2 regions of the Salinicola sp. RZ23 genome follow, and region 2 is predicted to be linked to the other one. Evidence: predicted binding sites of a transcription regulator. Region 2 holds the regulator's gene; the other holds the start of a gene.
The links. The regulator PhoB, encoded in region 2, activates phosphate uptake and scavenging genes when phosphate is short. The targets are predictions, from matches to a motif close to TGTCATANNNNTGTCANA.

Region 1 (7,935 bases), on a different contig from region 2:
GTGCAGGAGGGGCGCAAGGTGTTCAAGGAGGTTTGCCCGATGGTGGCAGAGCTGATCCTCGAGCATCTGGAGAGCCAATCTCTCACCGGCGAGTCGGTCACCCGGCTGTGGTTGCACCAGGCCAACCGCCACATGAACGATCTGATCGCGCGTAGGGTGCTGGGACGCGAGGTGAGCGAGCATGAGGCGCCGATCATCCTCGATCGCTACGCCAATACCAGCTCGGCCGGCTCGATCATCGCCCTGCATCTGCATCGTGACGACCTCGAGGAGGGCGATGTGGGGGTGGTGTGTTCGTTCGGCGCGGGCTACAGTGCGGGCAGTGTCATACTGCGTAAAGGGAATGCGTGTTGATGAAATCGATCCATTGGCTGAGCGGCGCCGCTGTCGCTTTGGCGCTGGGGGGCTGTGCCTCCAGCGGTGAGAACAGCAACCCACAGGATCCGTGGGAAGGGTTCAACCGTGGCGTCTATCAGTTCAACGACACGCTCGACCGCTATGCGCTCAAGCCGGTCGCTCAGGGCTACAAGGCGGTAACCCCCGAACCCGTGCGCGACAGCGTCGGCAACTTCTTCTCCAACCTCGGCGAGATCCGCACCGCGTTCAACAGCGTGCTGCAGTGGGAGTGGGGCAATGCCGGGACGGCGTCGGGCCGCTTCGTCATCAACACCATCCTGGGTGTCGGTGGTCTGCTCGATCCGGCCACGCGCATGGGGCTCGACGAGAACGAGGAGGACTTCGGTCAGACGCTGGCGGTGTGGGGTGTCGATTCCGGCCCCTATCTGGTGCTGCCCGTGCTCGGTCCGAGTACGGTGCGCGATACCAGCGGTCTGCCGCTCGATATCTACACCTATCCGGTGACCTACGTCGAAGATGACAAGGTGCGCTACGGTCTGACCTTCCTGCGCTACGTCGACCTGCGCGCGAGTCTGCTCGATCAGGAGTCGCTGATTCAGGGCGATCGCTACAGCTTCATCCGCGATGCCTACCTGCAGCGGCGTCAGTTCCTGATCAGCAACGGCAAGGCGGGCAAGGACCCGTTCGCCAACGGTGACTTCGGCAACGATTTCAAATACAGCGAAGACGACTTCGCCGAGTGACCTCGTGTCCAAAACGTTGAGCGATGAGCCCGTGATCGGCGTGATCGACCTGCCGGGACGGGAGCGCGAGATGCTGGTGGGCGAGATCGCCCGCCTTGGCGTGCGCGTGGTGGCAGCGCACTCCCTGGCGGCGCTGCCGGGCGCCTGCGATCTGATCGTGGCGCACGTGCGTGCGGTCTCGCACGACGGCTGGCAGCTCCTGAGCCAGGGGCAGCCGACCATCGTGGTCAGCGAGAGTCGCCGCGACGGCGATCTGCACAAGGCGATGGATGCCGGGCTGATCGACTATCTGGTCGAGCCGCTGGCGCATGCCGACATTCTGCGCCGGCTGGTGTGCCGAGCACTCGATCTCGACCGCCTGGCGCGCGCCCACGCCGAGAGCCGGGCAGAGCTTCAGTCGCTCAACGACCGTCTCGAGCAGCATCTGGAGATCCTGCGCGAGGATCAGCGCGCCGGTGGTCACGTGCAGCGCAAGCTGCTGCCGCCACCGGGTATGACCCACCGCGGCGTGCGCTGCGACTACTGGTTTGCGCCTTCGCTCTATCTCTCCGGGGATTTTCTCGATTTTCAGCGCTGCGACGAGCGCTACAGTTTCTTCTATTTTGCCGACGTCGCCGGACACGGTGCCTCCTCGGCATTCGTCACCGTCCTGCTGAAGTATCTCTGCAACCGATGGCTGTCACAGTGGCGCACGCTGCTGCCGGAGGCGTTTCCTTCGCGCTGGCTGGGTGAGCTCAATCGCGAGCTGCTGGAGACCGGTATCGGCAAGCACGCGACGATCTTTGCCGGGGTACTGGACCATGAGCGCCATTTTCTGCACTATGCGCTCGGCGCTCAGCTGCCCATGCCGATCCTCGTCAGCGAGGAAGGGGCGAGCTACCTGGGCGGAGAAGGACCGCCGGTGGGGTTGTTTCCGGATGTCGAGTACCCCATCTATGGTTGTCCGCTACCCGAGCGATTCCAGCTCTGGTTCTGTTCCGATGGTGTGCTGGAGTGCCTGCCGGCGGCTTCACTGGATGCGCGGCTCAAGGAACTCGAGCGTCGCGTGACACGTTGTACCCGCGTCGATGATCTGAAGGATGGATTGGCGCTGGGAGATCAACTGCCGGATGATCTCAGCATGATGACACTGAGTGGTTTCGAGCATGATTGAAGGGCGAATCAAGGCGGCCTTCGACTCGGGCGTATTCGTGCTCAAGCTCTGCGGCGACGTCCGCTTGACGCTGTGCGCGACGCTCGATGCCGAGGCGCAGCGGCTGGCGGATCTGCCGGGCCTGCGTGCGGTCATGATCGATCTGCGTGAAGCGACCAACGTCGACTCTACCGCCCTGGGCTTCCTGGCCAAGGTGGCACTGGCGGTGCGCGGGCGGCTGGAGCAGCCGCCGACGATCGTGGCCGAGCATCCCGACGTCCGGCGCATGCTGGACGTGATGGGCTTCGCGCGCTACTTCACCCTGGTGGAGGCGCCGCTCACCGAGCCGGCCGAGCTCGCCGAGCTGCCCCATGTCGAGGCTGACGAGAAAGCCATTCAGCAGCGCATTCTCGAGGCCCATCGTATTCTCATGCACATGAGCGAGCACAATCGGCACGAGTTCCAGCCGCTGATCGAGCTGCTCGAGTCCCAGCACGCCAAGGCTTCCCCGCACTGACTCGGTGAGTCCGCGGGGCTCGGGGCTGTCGCGCGCGCCTGCGCCGGTGTCACTGGCCTGGCAGGGATGCTGACCGTGTCTCTCTTCCTGCGCCCCCGCGACCCCGTCTCGGGTGAGCGTGATCATCGCTCCGGCATTCCGGCCGGGGCCTGGCGGCAGTCGCCGTCATCTTCAGGTGTCGTCATCGACCGTGCCAGCGGCATCGCTGGCCGTTGGCCGCAATGGCTGGCTTGGTGCTACCGCCGCCCGCGGTCGTGTGTCTCTCATCCGCTCGCCGCAAGGAGGAAGTCGTGTTGTCGAGGAGTCTAATGTGACGCCGCTGAGCGCGCGTCGTCTGGCGCTGCTGGTGGCCGCCAATACTGCCCTGGCGCCGCTGGCGATCGATGCCTATCTGCCCGCCATGCCGGCGCTGGCGGCCTCCGTCGGCGCCAGTGTTCACCATACCGAGCTATCGCTGAGCGTGTTCCTGCTCGGCTTTGCCCTGGGGCAGCTGGTATGCGGGCCGCTCTCCGACCGGTTCGGCCGCAAGCCGGTGCTGATGGCGGGGTTGGGGGTCTTCCTGCTCGCCAGCCTGGCGCTGACCCAGGTCGGCTCGCTGGCCACGCTGTGGGGCTGGCGCTTCGTCCAGGCCCTGGGAGGAGGCGCCTGCGTGGTCAACTCCGCGGCTATCGTGCGTGACCGCTTCAGCGGGCGCGAGGCGGCCAAGGTGATGTCGACCATGGTGATGATTCTGATGATGGCGCCGCTGGTGGCGCCCGCCCTGGGCAGCGCGCTGCTGCACCTGGCCGACTGGTGGCTGATCTTTCTGTTCCTGGCACTCTATGCGGCCTTCGTGCTGTGGCTGCTGGGACGCTTTCTGCCCGAGACCCACGGGCGTGATCCCGAGGCGCCCTCGGTGGGGCTGATCCTGGGCAACTACCGCAGCGTGCTGCGTCATCGTGAGGCGATGGGCTATATCGGTGCGGTATCGATGTCATTCGCCGGGATGTTCGCCTTCATCACCGGCTCGCCTTATCTCTATATGGAGCACTACGGGCTTTCGACCACGCTCTATCCCTTCGTGTTCGGTGCCAACATTCTGATCATGGCCTCCTCCAGCCGGCTCAACATTCGTCTGCTCAAGCGCCGCACGCCGCAGCAGAACCTGCTGCTGGGGCTCGGCGTGCAGTTGAGTGCAGGCATCGGTTTGGTGGCGCTGGTCGCCTCGGGGCTGGATTCGATCTACAGCGTGGCGCCGCTGATGGTGGTGTTCGTCGGCATGCAGGGGCTGATCAGTCCCAACGCCATGTCATCGATGCTCGATCATTTTCCGCGCATGAGTGCTACCGCGACGGCGCTTCAGGGCTGCTTGCAGTTCACCTGCGGGGCGGTCGCGGGGGCGCTGGTCGGGGCTTTCGAACTGGCCAGCGCCTGGCCCACGGTGTTGACCATGCTCGGTGCGACCCTGCTGGGTAACATCGGCGTTCGCGTGCTGTCGGGGCCGGCGCTCAAGCAAGCGTCGTCGCCCGCCGCCTGAAAGGCAGTTGGTGCCGGCTGTCGCCCTGTGCCTTGGCGACGGATCGTTCATCATCCCGCCTCTGATCCTCCCTCCCCAGATCGCTCGGCCACGCCTGCGCGGCCGATCCTTCTCTCCTCCAACGCTGTTTACCCAATACGTGCAAGCAGTTACGTGGCCTGACGCTTGTCATCCTGTTGTCATCTAGGGTTGGCAGTGTGGGTGCCGCGAAGGTTGCAGCCGGTAGGCGAGGCTGCTCTCTAGACCATCGGCGATCGCCAGCGGGCTGCGGTCGTACGGTGGTTTTTCGCGCTCCTGACGCATCGATGTCGTCGAATGTCACTTTTCAGAACGATGACAGGGCTGTCATAAAAGTGTCACGCATCCGACGTAACGTGGCGTCCTGAGAGTGCTGACAACCTTCGCAACGTCGTTATCGCACACGCATCCATCCAAGGTGGAAACAGGATATCGCTATGCTCAAACATGTCTTCGCTACGCTCGTTTCCGGGTCCCTGATTCTGGGCGCCGCCGCTGCCCAGGCCCAGGAAGCCATTACTGGCGCCGGCGCGACCTTCCCGTATCCGGTCTACTCCCAGTGGGCGGATGCCTATCAGGACAAGTCCGGCGTTGGCCTCAACTACCAGGCCATCGGTTCCGGCGGCGGCATTCAGCAGATCACCGCCAAGACCGTGACCTTCGGGGCCAGCGATGCGCCGATGACCAAGGAAGAGCTGGACAAGAACGGCCTGCTGCAGTGGCCGATGGTCATGGGCGGTGTGGTCGCGGCTTTCCACGTCGATGGCATCGACGGTGCGATCAATCTGGACGGCAAGACGCTGGCCGACATCTACCAGGGCAAGATCAGCCGCTGGAACGACGAAGCCATCGCCAAGCTGAATCCGGACATGGAACTGCCCGACACCAAGATCACCCCGGTCTACCGTGCCGAAGGGTCGGGTACCAACTTCCTGTTCACCCACTACCTGTCGCAGGTCAGCCAGGACTTCGCCAATACCGTGGGTGAGGGCAAGTCGGTGGCATGGCCGGCGGGCGTCGGTGCCAAGGCCAACGCTGGCGTCGCCAGCCAGATCGCCAACACCAATGGCGCCATCGGCTACGTCGAGTTCGCCTACGCTGCCCAGAACGACCTGCACCTGGTGCACCTGAAGAACAAGGCCGGCAAGACCGTGGCACCCGACATGGATTCGTTCATGGCCGCTGCCGCCAACGCCGACTGGAAGAACGCGCCGGGCATGTACCTGGTGCTGACCAACCAGCCGGGCGACAACAGCTGGCCGATCACCGGTGCCTCTTTCATCCTGATGCACAAGCAGGTGCAGAACGTGGATGCCGCACGCCAGGCGCTGGAGTTCTTCGACTGGGCCTACAGCAACGGCGACAAGATGGCCAAGGAGCTCGACTACGTGCCGATGCCGAAGAACGTGGCCGACATGGTTCGTGAGAGCTGGAGCGAGATCAAGGGTCCGAACGGCGAGGCCGTCTGGAAGCAGTAATCCCTTGAGTCCCGATCGCGACGGCGAGTGGTCCGCTGCTCCCGTCGCGATCGTGTATCGAACGAGCATCCATGCAACAAGCGCGTTAGCAACCAACGCGCATGCAAAGACACAGTACTGCCGCTACCTCCGGCGGCAGCGTGGCAAGCCGACGAGGAACTGACATGGCCACCCCCCAAGCGATTCAAACCGGCGGCGGTCTGGGCGGACTGAGCGAGGCCACCCGTAAGCGGCTCCAGCGCAAGGCGCGCATCGATGTATGGTTCGAGCGCGTACTGTTCGCCTTCGCCTTCGCGGTGCTGCTGCTACTCGGGGCGATCATCGCCTCACTGATCGCTTCCAGCTGGCCGGCGCTCGAGCGCTACGGTCTGGAGTTCTTCACCGAGAATCGCTGGGCGGCCAACGTCGAAGTGTTCGGCGCCTTGCCCGCCATCTACGGAACCCTGCTGACCTCCTTCATCGCGATCGTCATCGCGGTTCCCATCTCATTCGGCATCGCCATCTTCCTGACCGAACTCTGTCCGAACGTGCTGCGCCAGCCCCTCAGTACGCTGATCGAGCTGCTGGCCGGTATTCCTTCGATCATTTACGGCATGTGGGGGATGGAAGTGATGGCCCCACTGCTGCGCACCTGGTTCCCCTCGGTATTTCCTGCCGGGACCGGACTGGCCACGGCCGGTATCATTCTGGCGGTGATGATCATCCCGTTCATCACGGCAGTGAGTCGCGACGTCATCAATACGGTGCCGGCGGTGATGCGTGAATCCGCCTACGGCCTCGGCTGCACCACTTGGGAAGTCGCCCGCCGGGTCATCCTGCCTTCGGTCAAGCATGGCCTGGTGGGGGGTGTGGTGCTCGGGCTGGGACGGGCCCTGGGCGAGACCATGGCAGTGACCTTCGTGATCGGCAACAACCTGTTCCTGAACCCCACGCTCACGGGACAGGGCACCTCGATCGCGGCCCTGATCGCCAACCAGTTCTCCGAGTCGGACGGTACCCAGCGCTCGGCGCTGCTGGCGCTGGGCCTGATTCTGTTCCTGATCACCTTCGCCGTGCTGGCGTTCGCGCGCTATCTGCTGCGCAACAGCACCGGTCGCCACGCCTGAGCCGAGAGGAGAGAGACGATGCAGACCCAAATGACGCCGCTCTATCGCCGGCGCAAGCTGCTCAACCGACTGGTCATGGCCGCCTGTATCGGCGCCACCCTGATCGGGTTCGTGTTCCTGTTCGCGATCATTCTGACCCTGGTGACCAAGGGGCTCGGCGCGATCTCGCCGTCGATCTTCATCGAACGGACACGCATGAATGGTGGCGGCCTGGGCAACGCGATCTGGGGCACCTTCATGATGACCTCGCTGGCCACCATCCTGGGCACCGTGATCGGCGTGGCCGCGGGTACCTGGCTGGCGGAGTACGGCAACAAGGGCCTGCTGCCCAAGGTGATCCGCTTCATCAACGATATCCTGCTGTCGGCACCCTCGATCATCATCGGCCTGTTCATCTACGCGGTGGTGGTGGTGCCCATGGGCAGCTTCTCCGGCTGGGCTGGGGTGCTGTCGCTCACGGTGATCATCGTGCCGGTGGTGATCCGGTCCACCGAGGACATGCTGCGCCTGATTCCCAATTCGCTGCGCGAGGCGGCAGCGGCGTTGGGTGCCCACCGCTGGTGGATCATCGTGCGCGTCTGCTACAGCGGCGCACGTGCCGGTATCCTGACCGGTATCCTGCTCGGGTTCGCGCGTATCAGCGGCGAGACGGCGCCGCTGCTGTTCACCTCGCTGAACTCCAACCAGTGGAACTTCTTCAATCTCGACAACGAGATGGCCAACCTGCCGATGACCATCTACCAGAACATGACGATCAACGCTTTCATTCCCGATTTGGTATCGCTGGCCTGGGGTGGGGCACTGATACTGACGGCCGCCATTCTGATTCTCAACATCGCGGCGCGTTACTTCTCGCGTCAACGCTCCTGACTTTCCGCTAAGAGACTGCCATGACCGTCGATTTCAATCTCAACGCTAACCCGAACGCTGCCGAGGCGCCGAGTGCGTCCCAGGCACGGGCCGCGTCCAAGCTTCGTGTCAAGGACCTGAACCTCTACTACGGCCAGTTTCAGGCGCTCAAGGACATCACCATGGAGATCCCCGAGCGCCAGGTGACGGCGTTCATCG
Region 2 (7,935 bases):
CGGCCAGTGCCAGATAGGGGTTGGCATCGGCACTGCCGAGGCGATACTCGACCCGCTGGGAATGCGCCGAGCCGGGGATCACGCGCAGCGCACAGGTGCGGTTCTCGACGCCCCAGGTGGCATCGGTGGGGGCCCAGAAACCGGGGATCAGCCGAGTGTAGCTATTGATCGTGGGGGCGAACATCGCCAGCAGCTCCGGCATCAGACGCTGCTGGCCGGCGACGAATTGGCGCTGGATCTGGCTCATGCCGTGGGGCGCGTCGGCATCGTAGAAGGCCGAACGGCCATCGTCATGATGGCGCAGCGAGAGATGGATATGCCCGCTCTGGCCGGGGTAGTCCGGCGACCACTTGGCCATGAAGGTCGCCATCAACCCGCGCCGCTGTGCCCACACCTTGGTGAAGGTCTTGAACAGCGCCCCCTTGTCGCCGGCGGCCAGGGCATCGTCGACGCCGATCGCCGCCTCGAGCACCCCGGGGCCGGTCTCGGTGTGCAGCCCCTCGATGGGGAAGTCCATCGCCTCCGCCAGCGCCAGCAGATCGTGGTAGAGCTCGCCGTGGACCGAGCTGCGCAGCATCGAGTAGCCCATCATGTCCGGGGTCAGCGGCTTGAGCTGGCGAAAGCCCTTCTCACGGATCGACTCGGGGGTCTCCTGGAACAGGAAGAACTCGTACTCCAGCGAGCCGAAGACATCGAAGCCCAGCGCCGCGGCGCGGGCGAGCACGCGCCTGAGCAGACCGCGCGGGCAGAGCTGGCCGGCCTCGCCCTCGAACTCGGCCAGGAACAGCAGCATGTCGCCCTCGAACGGCACCTCGCGGCAGCTCTCGGGGATGATCCGCAGTGGCGCATCCGGATAGCCGGTATGCCAGCCGGTGAAGGCGACGTTGTCGTAGAGCTCGTCCTTGCTGTCCCAGCCCAGCACCACGTCGCAGAAGGCAAACCCCTTCTCCAGGGCGGCGAAGAACTTGTCCCGCTGCATGTACTTGCCGCGCATCACCCCATCGATGTCGAACATGCCGACCTTGACGTGGCTCAGCCCGCGCGCCTCGACGAGTTCGCGCGCCTGGGCGGCGGTACGCACGGTTCTGGCTTGGTGATCACTCATGGCCGTTCCTCGCTCACGCTGTCAGGGGGATCGGGGTTACGCCGCGCGACCATCGTCGTCGTCCGCGGCCTGCTCGCCTCGCTGCATGGCGAACTCCTCCTCCGGCGACAGGATCAGACGGTGCCGCCCGATGAAGGCGAAGTAGCAGATACCCACCGCCAGCCACAGGGCGACGCCGATCACGCCGACCCGGTAGGTGCTGTCGCTGAGCTGGAAGTAGATCGTCATCAGCGCGATGACGATGGTCGCCACGGCGCCGGGAATCCCGAAGGGACTGCGGTAGGGGCGCTCGATATGAGCATGATGGCGGCGCAACAGGATGAAGGAGAGGGCCTGGGCGATGTAGGAGCACATGGCGCCGAATACCGCCATGTTGAGCAGGGTACCCCCGATCACCGCAGAGCCCTCCTGGGTGCCGAGACCGAAGAAGCAGATCAGCATGATCGTCAGGCCCACCAGCGCGCCGCCGATCATCGCCACGTGCGGCGTCTTGCGCGTGCCGTGGGTCACCGAGAGGAAGGTGGGGAAGTAGCCGGCACGGGAGAGCGAGTAGATCTGGCGGCCCTGGGCGAAGATGATGGTATGGAAACTGGCGATCAATCCGACCAGCGCCAGCAGCGCGAGGAACTTGGCCGTGCCGGCACCGAAAATGGCCTGGAAACCGTCCAGCAGCGGCTCGCCGGACTGGCTCAGGGCATAGGCGCCGACGCCCACCACCGACGGGTTGAGCACCAGGATCAGCGTGGCAGAGATGATCAGGGTAGTGATGCCGAGCAGGATGCCGCGCGGCATGTCACGCCGCGGGTCGACCGACTCCTCGGCGGCCAGCGGCAGCTGCTCGATGGCCAGGAACAGCCACACCGCAAAGGGCATTGCCGCCAGCGCCCCGCCGATGCCCATCGGCAGCAGCGGCCCGTAACCGCCTGCGAGCTCACCGCCGCCGGGTGCGATGTTCAGCGCCCAGGTCGAGAAATCGAGATGGGTGAAGGCGCTGAACCAGAACACCACCAGGACCGCCAGCGCCAGCAGGGTCACCGCCAGCGTCACCCGGAACGAGAGCTCGACGCCGACGATGTTGAGGCCGACGAACAGCAGATAGCCCAGCAGCCACCACACCGGCTGGAACGCCGCTGGCGTCTCGAAGATGCTGCCCAGATAGGCGCCGATGAAGAACACGATCACCGCCGGCGTGAGCACGTACTCGACGTTCTCGCAAAGCCCGGTGACGAAACCGCCCCAGGGCCCCATGGAGGAGCGCGCGAAGGAGTAGGCGGCGCCGGTGTGCGGCAGGGCCGGCGACATCTCGGCGATACAGAAGGTCAGGCCCAGATACATCACCGCGATGATCGCGGTGGCGATCGCCATGCCGCCCCAGCCGCCCGAGGCGAGCCCCAGGTTCCAGCCCGAGTAGTGGCCCGAGATCACCGCCCCCACGCCCAGCGCCCAGAGCGACCAGGGGCCGGCGTGGCGGCGCAGGCCGCGCTTGTCGAAGTAGCTGGCATCCTGCTGCTGGTAGTGGATGCCGGCGGAGGGTTTAGCGTGGTTTGTCATTGTTCTACTCCCAGGATCGAGCCACCCAGTCTCGCGATCCCACTGCCGCCAGCGTCGTCGACACCCCCGGGGCGACGCCGACCTACGCTGACCGCGCCCACCTCGAGTCTGAGCACGTCGGGGAGACAAAAGCAATCCCTATCGCGACGGCCCGTCCCCTATCGTGCCCTCATCGCCACGTCCATCGCTGCGCCCACTGCCGCACCTCGCTGCCGGCGGGGTTGTGGTGTAAGGTCCAGCCAGTCGCGTCCCGCTCGCCGTTCTGGAGAATTCGATGTCAGCCGCCGGCCCCGATTCCGTCACCGTCGCCGACCCCGCGCCACGCCCCCGGGGCCTGGCTCGCCTACCCGATTTCCTGCGTCTGACCCGGCTCGACAAGCCGATCGGCACCTGGCTGCTGATGTGGCCCACGCTGTGGGCGCTGTGGCTCGCCGCCGGCGGCCTGCCGGATCGCGCCAACCTGATCATCTTCGTGCTCGGCGTCTATGTGATGCGCGCCGCCGGCTGCGTGGTCAACGACTACGCCGATCGCAAGATCGACGGCCACGTCAAGCGCACCCGCGAGCGCCCGCTGGCCACTGGTCGCATTCGCGAGCGCGAAGCCAAGATCCTGTTCGCGGTGCTGGTGGCGGCCGCTTTCGTACTGGTCTGCTTCACCAATCTGCCCACGGTCCTGCTCTCCTTCGTCGGCGTGGCGCTGGCCGCGCTCTACCCCTTCATGAAGCGCTACACCCATCTGCCCCAGGTGGTACTGGGGCTGGCGTTCTCGTGGAGCATCCCGATGGCGTTCATGGCGGTGAGCCGCAGCGTGCCGATGGAGGCGTGGCTGCTGCTGCTGGCCAATCTGGCCTGGACCGTGGCCTACGACACCCAGTACGCCATGGTCGACCGCGACGACGACATCAAGATCGGCGTGAAGTCCACCGCGCGCCTGTTCGGCCGCGCCGACAAGCTGATCATCGGTCTGCTGCAGCTGGCCACGCTGGCGCTGCTGGCCTGGATCGGGGCACGGCTGACGTTGGGCGGGTTCTTCTGGCTGGGGCTGGCGGCGATGGCGGCGACCTTCCTCTATCAGCAGTGGCTGATCCGTGAGCGCGAGCGCGGCCCCTGCTTCCAGGCCTTCCTCAACAACTTCTGGTCGGGGCTTCTGCTGTTCGCCGGCGTGGTGCTGAGCCTGTGGCCGGTGCTATGAGCCGCTGAGGGCATCGGCCGCTGACCGCCGCGCGGAGCGATGATCTCGACGCTGGCTCGTGCCGGGATGACACCGATGTCATGTATTTGTCATATTTCCACGCTGTAATCGTCACCGTTCTGTCACGGCCGGAAGGTTGTCCGCTGTACGCGCACATCCACCGGCGGCTCACTCGAGGCCTGTCATGAGCTCCAAGACCGTACTCATCGTTGACGACGAGCCCTCCATCCGCGAAATGATCGCGGTGGCACTGGAGATGGCCGACTATCGTGTGCTGGAGGCGGACAACGCCCAGAGCGCCCACGCCATGGCGCTGGATCACAAGCCGGACCTGATGCTGCTCGACTGGATGATGCCAGGCACCAGCGGGATCGAGCTGGCGCGCCGACTCAAGCGCGAGGAGGCCACCGCCGAGATGCCGATCATCCTGCTCACCGCCAAGGGCGAGGAGGACAACAAGGTGCAGGGGCTCGAGGCGGGCGCCGACGACTACATCACCAAGCCGTTCTCGCCGCGCGAGCTGGTGGCCCGGCTCAAGGCGGTGCTGCGCCGGGCCACACCGCCGGGCATCGAGGAGGCGGTCGAGGTCGAGGGGCTCAAGCTCGACCCCGCCAGCCATCGCGTCACCTCCCACGGCAGCGCGCTCGAGATCGGCCCCACCGAGTACCGCCTGCTGCAGTTCTTCATGACCCATCAGGAGCGCGCCTACACCCGCAGCCAGTTGCTCGATCAGGTCTGGGGTGGCAACGTCTACGTCGAGGAGCGCACCGTCGACGTGCATATCCGCCGGCTGCGCAAGTCGCTGGGTGAGACGCATCAGCATCTGATCCAGACGGTTCGCGGCACCGGTTACCGCTTTTCGATCAGGGAGTAAGTCGCAGCGTGCGCTACTGGATCAACGAACTGTGGCGCCTTGGCTACATGCTGTTCGGGCTCGGCGCGATGGGCACGCTGCTGGGCGAACTGTTCGACGCGCTGTTCGCCGGCCTCGGCTGGGGGCTGGCCGCGGGGCTAGGGCTCTATGTCTTCCTGCATCTGCGCCATGTGCGCCTGCTCTATGTGTGGCTGCTGCGCCATCCGCGCGAGGCGCCACCACCCGGCACCGGAGTGTGGGGCGATCTGTTCGACCGTCTCTACACCTACCAGAAGGCACAGAGCCAGATGCAGCGCCGGCTGCGCGATATCCTGCGGCGCATCCAGGACTCCTGCGAGGCGATGCGCGACAGCGTGGTGATGCTCGATCCGCGCGGCGACCTGGAGTGGTGGAACAGCGCCGCCTCCGACATGCTCGGCCTGCAGCCCGACCATGACCGCGGCCAGCCGATCACCAACCTGCTGCGCGATCCGCGCTTCGTCGACTACTTCGAGGCCCGCGACTACCGCGAGCCGCTGATGATCCCCTCGCCGATCGACGCCGCCCATACGCTGCAGTTCCATATCACCCTGTTCGGCGATGATGAACGCCTGCTGATGGTGCGCGACGTGACCCGGCTGCATCAGCTGGAGATGATGCGCCGCGACTTCGTCGCCAACGTCTCCCACGAGCTGCGCACACCGCTGACCGTGCTGGCCGGCTATCTGGAGACCTACTCCGACCATGCCGAACAGCTGCCGACGCGCTGGCAGCGAGGCTTCTCGCAGATGCAGGCGCAGACCACACGCATGCAGAACCTGGTCGAGGATCTGCTGCTGCTGTCACGGCTCGAGATCGACAGCCCCGACAACGACCGCGACCTCCTCGATGTCCGCGTCCTGCTCGAGAGCGTCGTCGACGACGCCCGCGGGCTCAGCGCGGGGCGCCAGCAGATCGCGCTGCAGGTCGACGAAACGCGCCATCTGGTCGGCAACACCAAGGAGATCCGCAGCGCGGTCTCCAATCTGGTCTTCAATGCCGTGCGCTACACCCCCGAGGGCAGCCGCATCACGCTGCGCTGGAAGCCTTGGCACGACGGCGCCGCAATCGAGGTGGAAGATGATGGCGAGGGCTTCGATCCGGTACACATCCCACGCCTGACCGAGCGCTTCTACCGCGTCGACAAGGGGCGCAGCGCCGCCACCGGCGGGACCGGCCTGGGACTGGCCATCGTCAAGCACGTGCTGCTGCGTCACGACGCTCAGCTCGAGATCGTCAGCCGGCCCGGCATGGGCGCCCGCTTCCGCTGCGCCTTCCCCGCCACGCGGCTGATCGAGGCCGACTCAGGCTCGACGCCCTCCCCCTGAGCGACGCCGTCACGGCCATGCCGGCCCACGGCGATCGCTGCTCGCATGCCGGCCAGCACTCCCACCTGCCAGCACTCCCTCCCGATCCTATCGCCAGAATGGCTGATCGCGTTTTACCGCGCCGGCGTGCCACCCTCCGGCCGGCTTCCGAGTTCCACATCGCAACAGTGCGAATCGTTATCTCAATCTTAAGTAGAAACTGCCGATAAAGGGGGCGGACTAATAATCCATTCCTCTAGATGAATCGGCAGATACCTCGGATAAGGACGGTTTTCGCGATGACGATGCGGCAAAAACTCTGGATCACGGTGGGACTGATGTGGTTCGGCATGCTGGTGCTGGTGGGCTGGATGGCCCTGGAAAAGCGCGACACCTTGATGGCCGAGCGCGTCAAGGGCCTCAAGAGCTTCGTCGCCAGCGCCCAGACGCTGGTGCAGCGCTACGCCGATCGCGCCGCCCAGGGCGAGTTCAGCATCGAGACGGCGCAGGATCTGGCGCGACGCGACCTGTCGGCGCTCGATCTCGATGGCAGCTATGTCTACGCCTTCGACGGCAAGATTCACCTGGTCTATCACCCCAAGCGGGCGATCGGCACCGACATGAGCAACTTCCGTGACGACAACGGCGTCTACTTCTATCGCGAACTGAAGGCGCTGGCCGACTCGCCCGACGACGGCACCCTGGAGTACACCTCGACCAACGCCGACGGCGACGACGTCTCGCGCATCAACTATGTGCGCCATGTCCCCGCCTGGGACTGGTATCTGGCCGCCAACGTCTATGTCAGCGACATCCAGCATGCGTTCTGGATGGGCGTGCTCAAGATGGGGCTGATCGCGGGCACGATCGGGCTCTGCATCACCCTGGTGATGGCGTGGATCATCCGCAGCGTGCTGAGCGACCTGGGCGGCGACCCGCGCCACGCGCGCAACGCGGTGCTGGGCATTGCCGAGGGCGACCTGACCCGAGCGCTGACGCTCAAGCCCAATGACCGCCACAGCCTGCTGCACGCCATCGAGGGCATGCGCCTGCATCTGGCCGATGCCCTGGGCGGGGTGCGTCAGGCCTCCACCACCATCACCGTGGGCGTGGGTCAGATCCACAGCGGCAACCAGGATCTGGCCGCACGTACCGACCAGCAGGCCGCCTCGATCGGCGAGACCGCCTCGAGCATGGAGCAGCTGACCCAGACCGTGCGTCAGAACGCCGAGAACGCCCGCCAGGCCAATGGCCTCGCCGGCCAGGCGCGCACCACCGCCAGCGAGGGCGGAGCGATGATGGATGAGGTCGTCTCCACCATGCAGGGCATCACCGACAGCTCGCGTCAGGTGACCGAGATCGTCGCAGTGATCGATTCGATCGCCTTCCAGACCAATATCCTCGCCCTCAACGCCTCGGTGGAAGCGGCACGCGCCGGCGAGCAGGGCCGCGGCTTCGCCGTGGTCGCCAACGAGGTTCGTACCCTGGCCAGCCGCAGCGCCAACGCCTCGCACGAGATTCGCGAGCTGATCGACGCCTCCAATCGCAAGATCGAGGCGGGCTCGGGCATCGTCGCCAAGGCCGGCGAGACCATCAGCCGGGTGGTCGATTCGGTCTCGCGCATGACCGATCTGATCGAAGAGATCTCGGTCGCCTCCGCCGAGCAGTCCAACGGCATCGACCAGGTCAACGAGGCGGTGGTGCAGATGGATCAGGTCACCCAGCAGAATGCCTCGCTGGTCCAGCAGGCGAGCAGCGCAGCAGCGACCCTCAACGAACAGGTACAGCGCCTGGAGCAGGCTCTGGCCGGCTTCCAGATCGCCGAGGGGGAATCGCGCCCGACCCCGGCCGCCGCGCCCACGGTCCAGGCTCGAGTTCAGGCTCAGGT

Region 1: pstS (phosphate ABC transporter substrate-binding protein PstS) is a predicted target of PhoB. The motif match lies at 4,609-4,626, and genes of this name have one in related genera.

What each region holds. Positions count from the first base shown of each region.
Region 1 is NZ_PZJK01000012.1:11,226-19,160, reverse strand. Features, by position in the region: gene DOM67_RS11995 (beta-ketoacyl-ACP synthase III) at 1-354, shown strand, start outside; gene DOM67_RS11990 (VacJ family lipoprotein) at 354-1,100, shown strand; gene DOM67_RS11985 (PP2C family protein-serine/threonine phosphatase) at 1,171-2,253, shown strand; gene DOM67_RS11980 (STAS domain-containing protein) at 2,246-2,749, shown strand; gene DOM67_RS11975 (Bcr/CflA family multidrug efflux MFS transporter) at 3,060-4,265, shown strand; gene pstS (phosphate ABC transporter substrate-binding protein PstS) at 4,721-5,761, shown strand; gene pstC (phosphate ABC transporter permease subunit PstC) at 5,926-6,867, shown strand; gene pstA (phosphate ABC transporter permease PstA) at 6,886-7,737, shown strand; gene pstB (phosphate ABC transporter ATP-binding protein PstB) at 7,758-7,935, shown strand, end outside.
Region 2 is NZ_PZJK01000001.1:253,093-261,027, reverse strand. Features, by position in the region: gene DOM67_RS01105 (glutamine synthetase) at 1-1,105, opposite strand, end outside; gene DOM67_RS01100 (amino acid permease) at 1,142-2,656, opposite strand; gene ubiA (4-hydroxybenzoate octaprenyltransferase) at 2,931-3,848, shown strand; gene phoB (phosphate regulon transcriptional regulator PhoB) at 4,033-4,722, shown strand; gene phoR (phosphate regulon sensor histidine kinase PhoR) at 4,731-6,068, shown strand; gene DOM67_RS01080 (methyl-accepting chemotaxis protein) at 6,347-7,935, shown strand, end outside.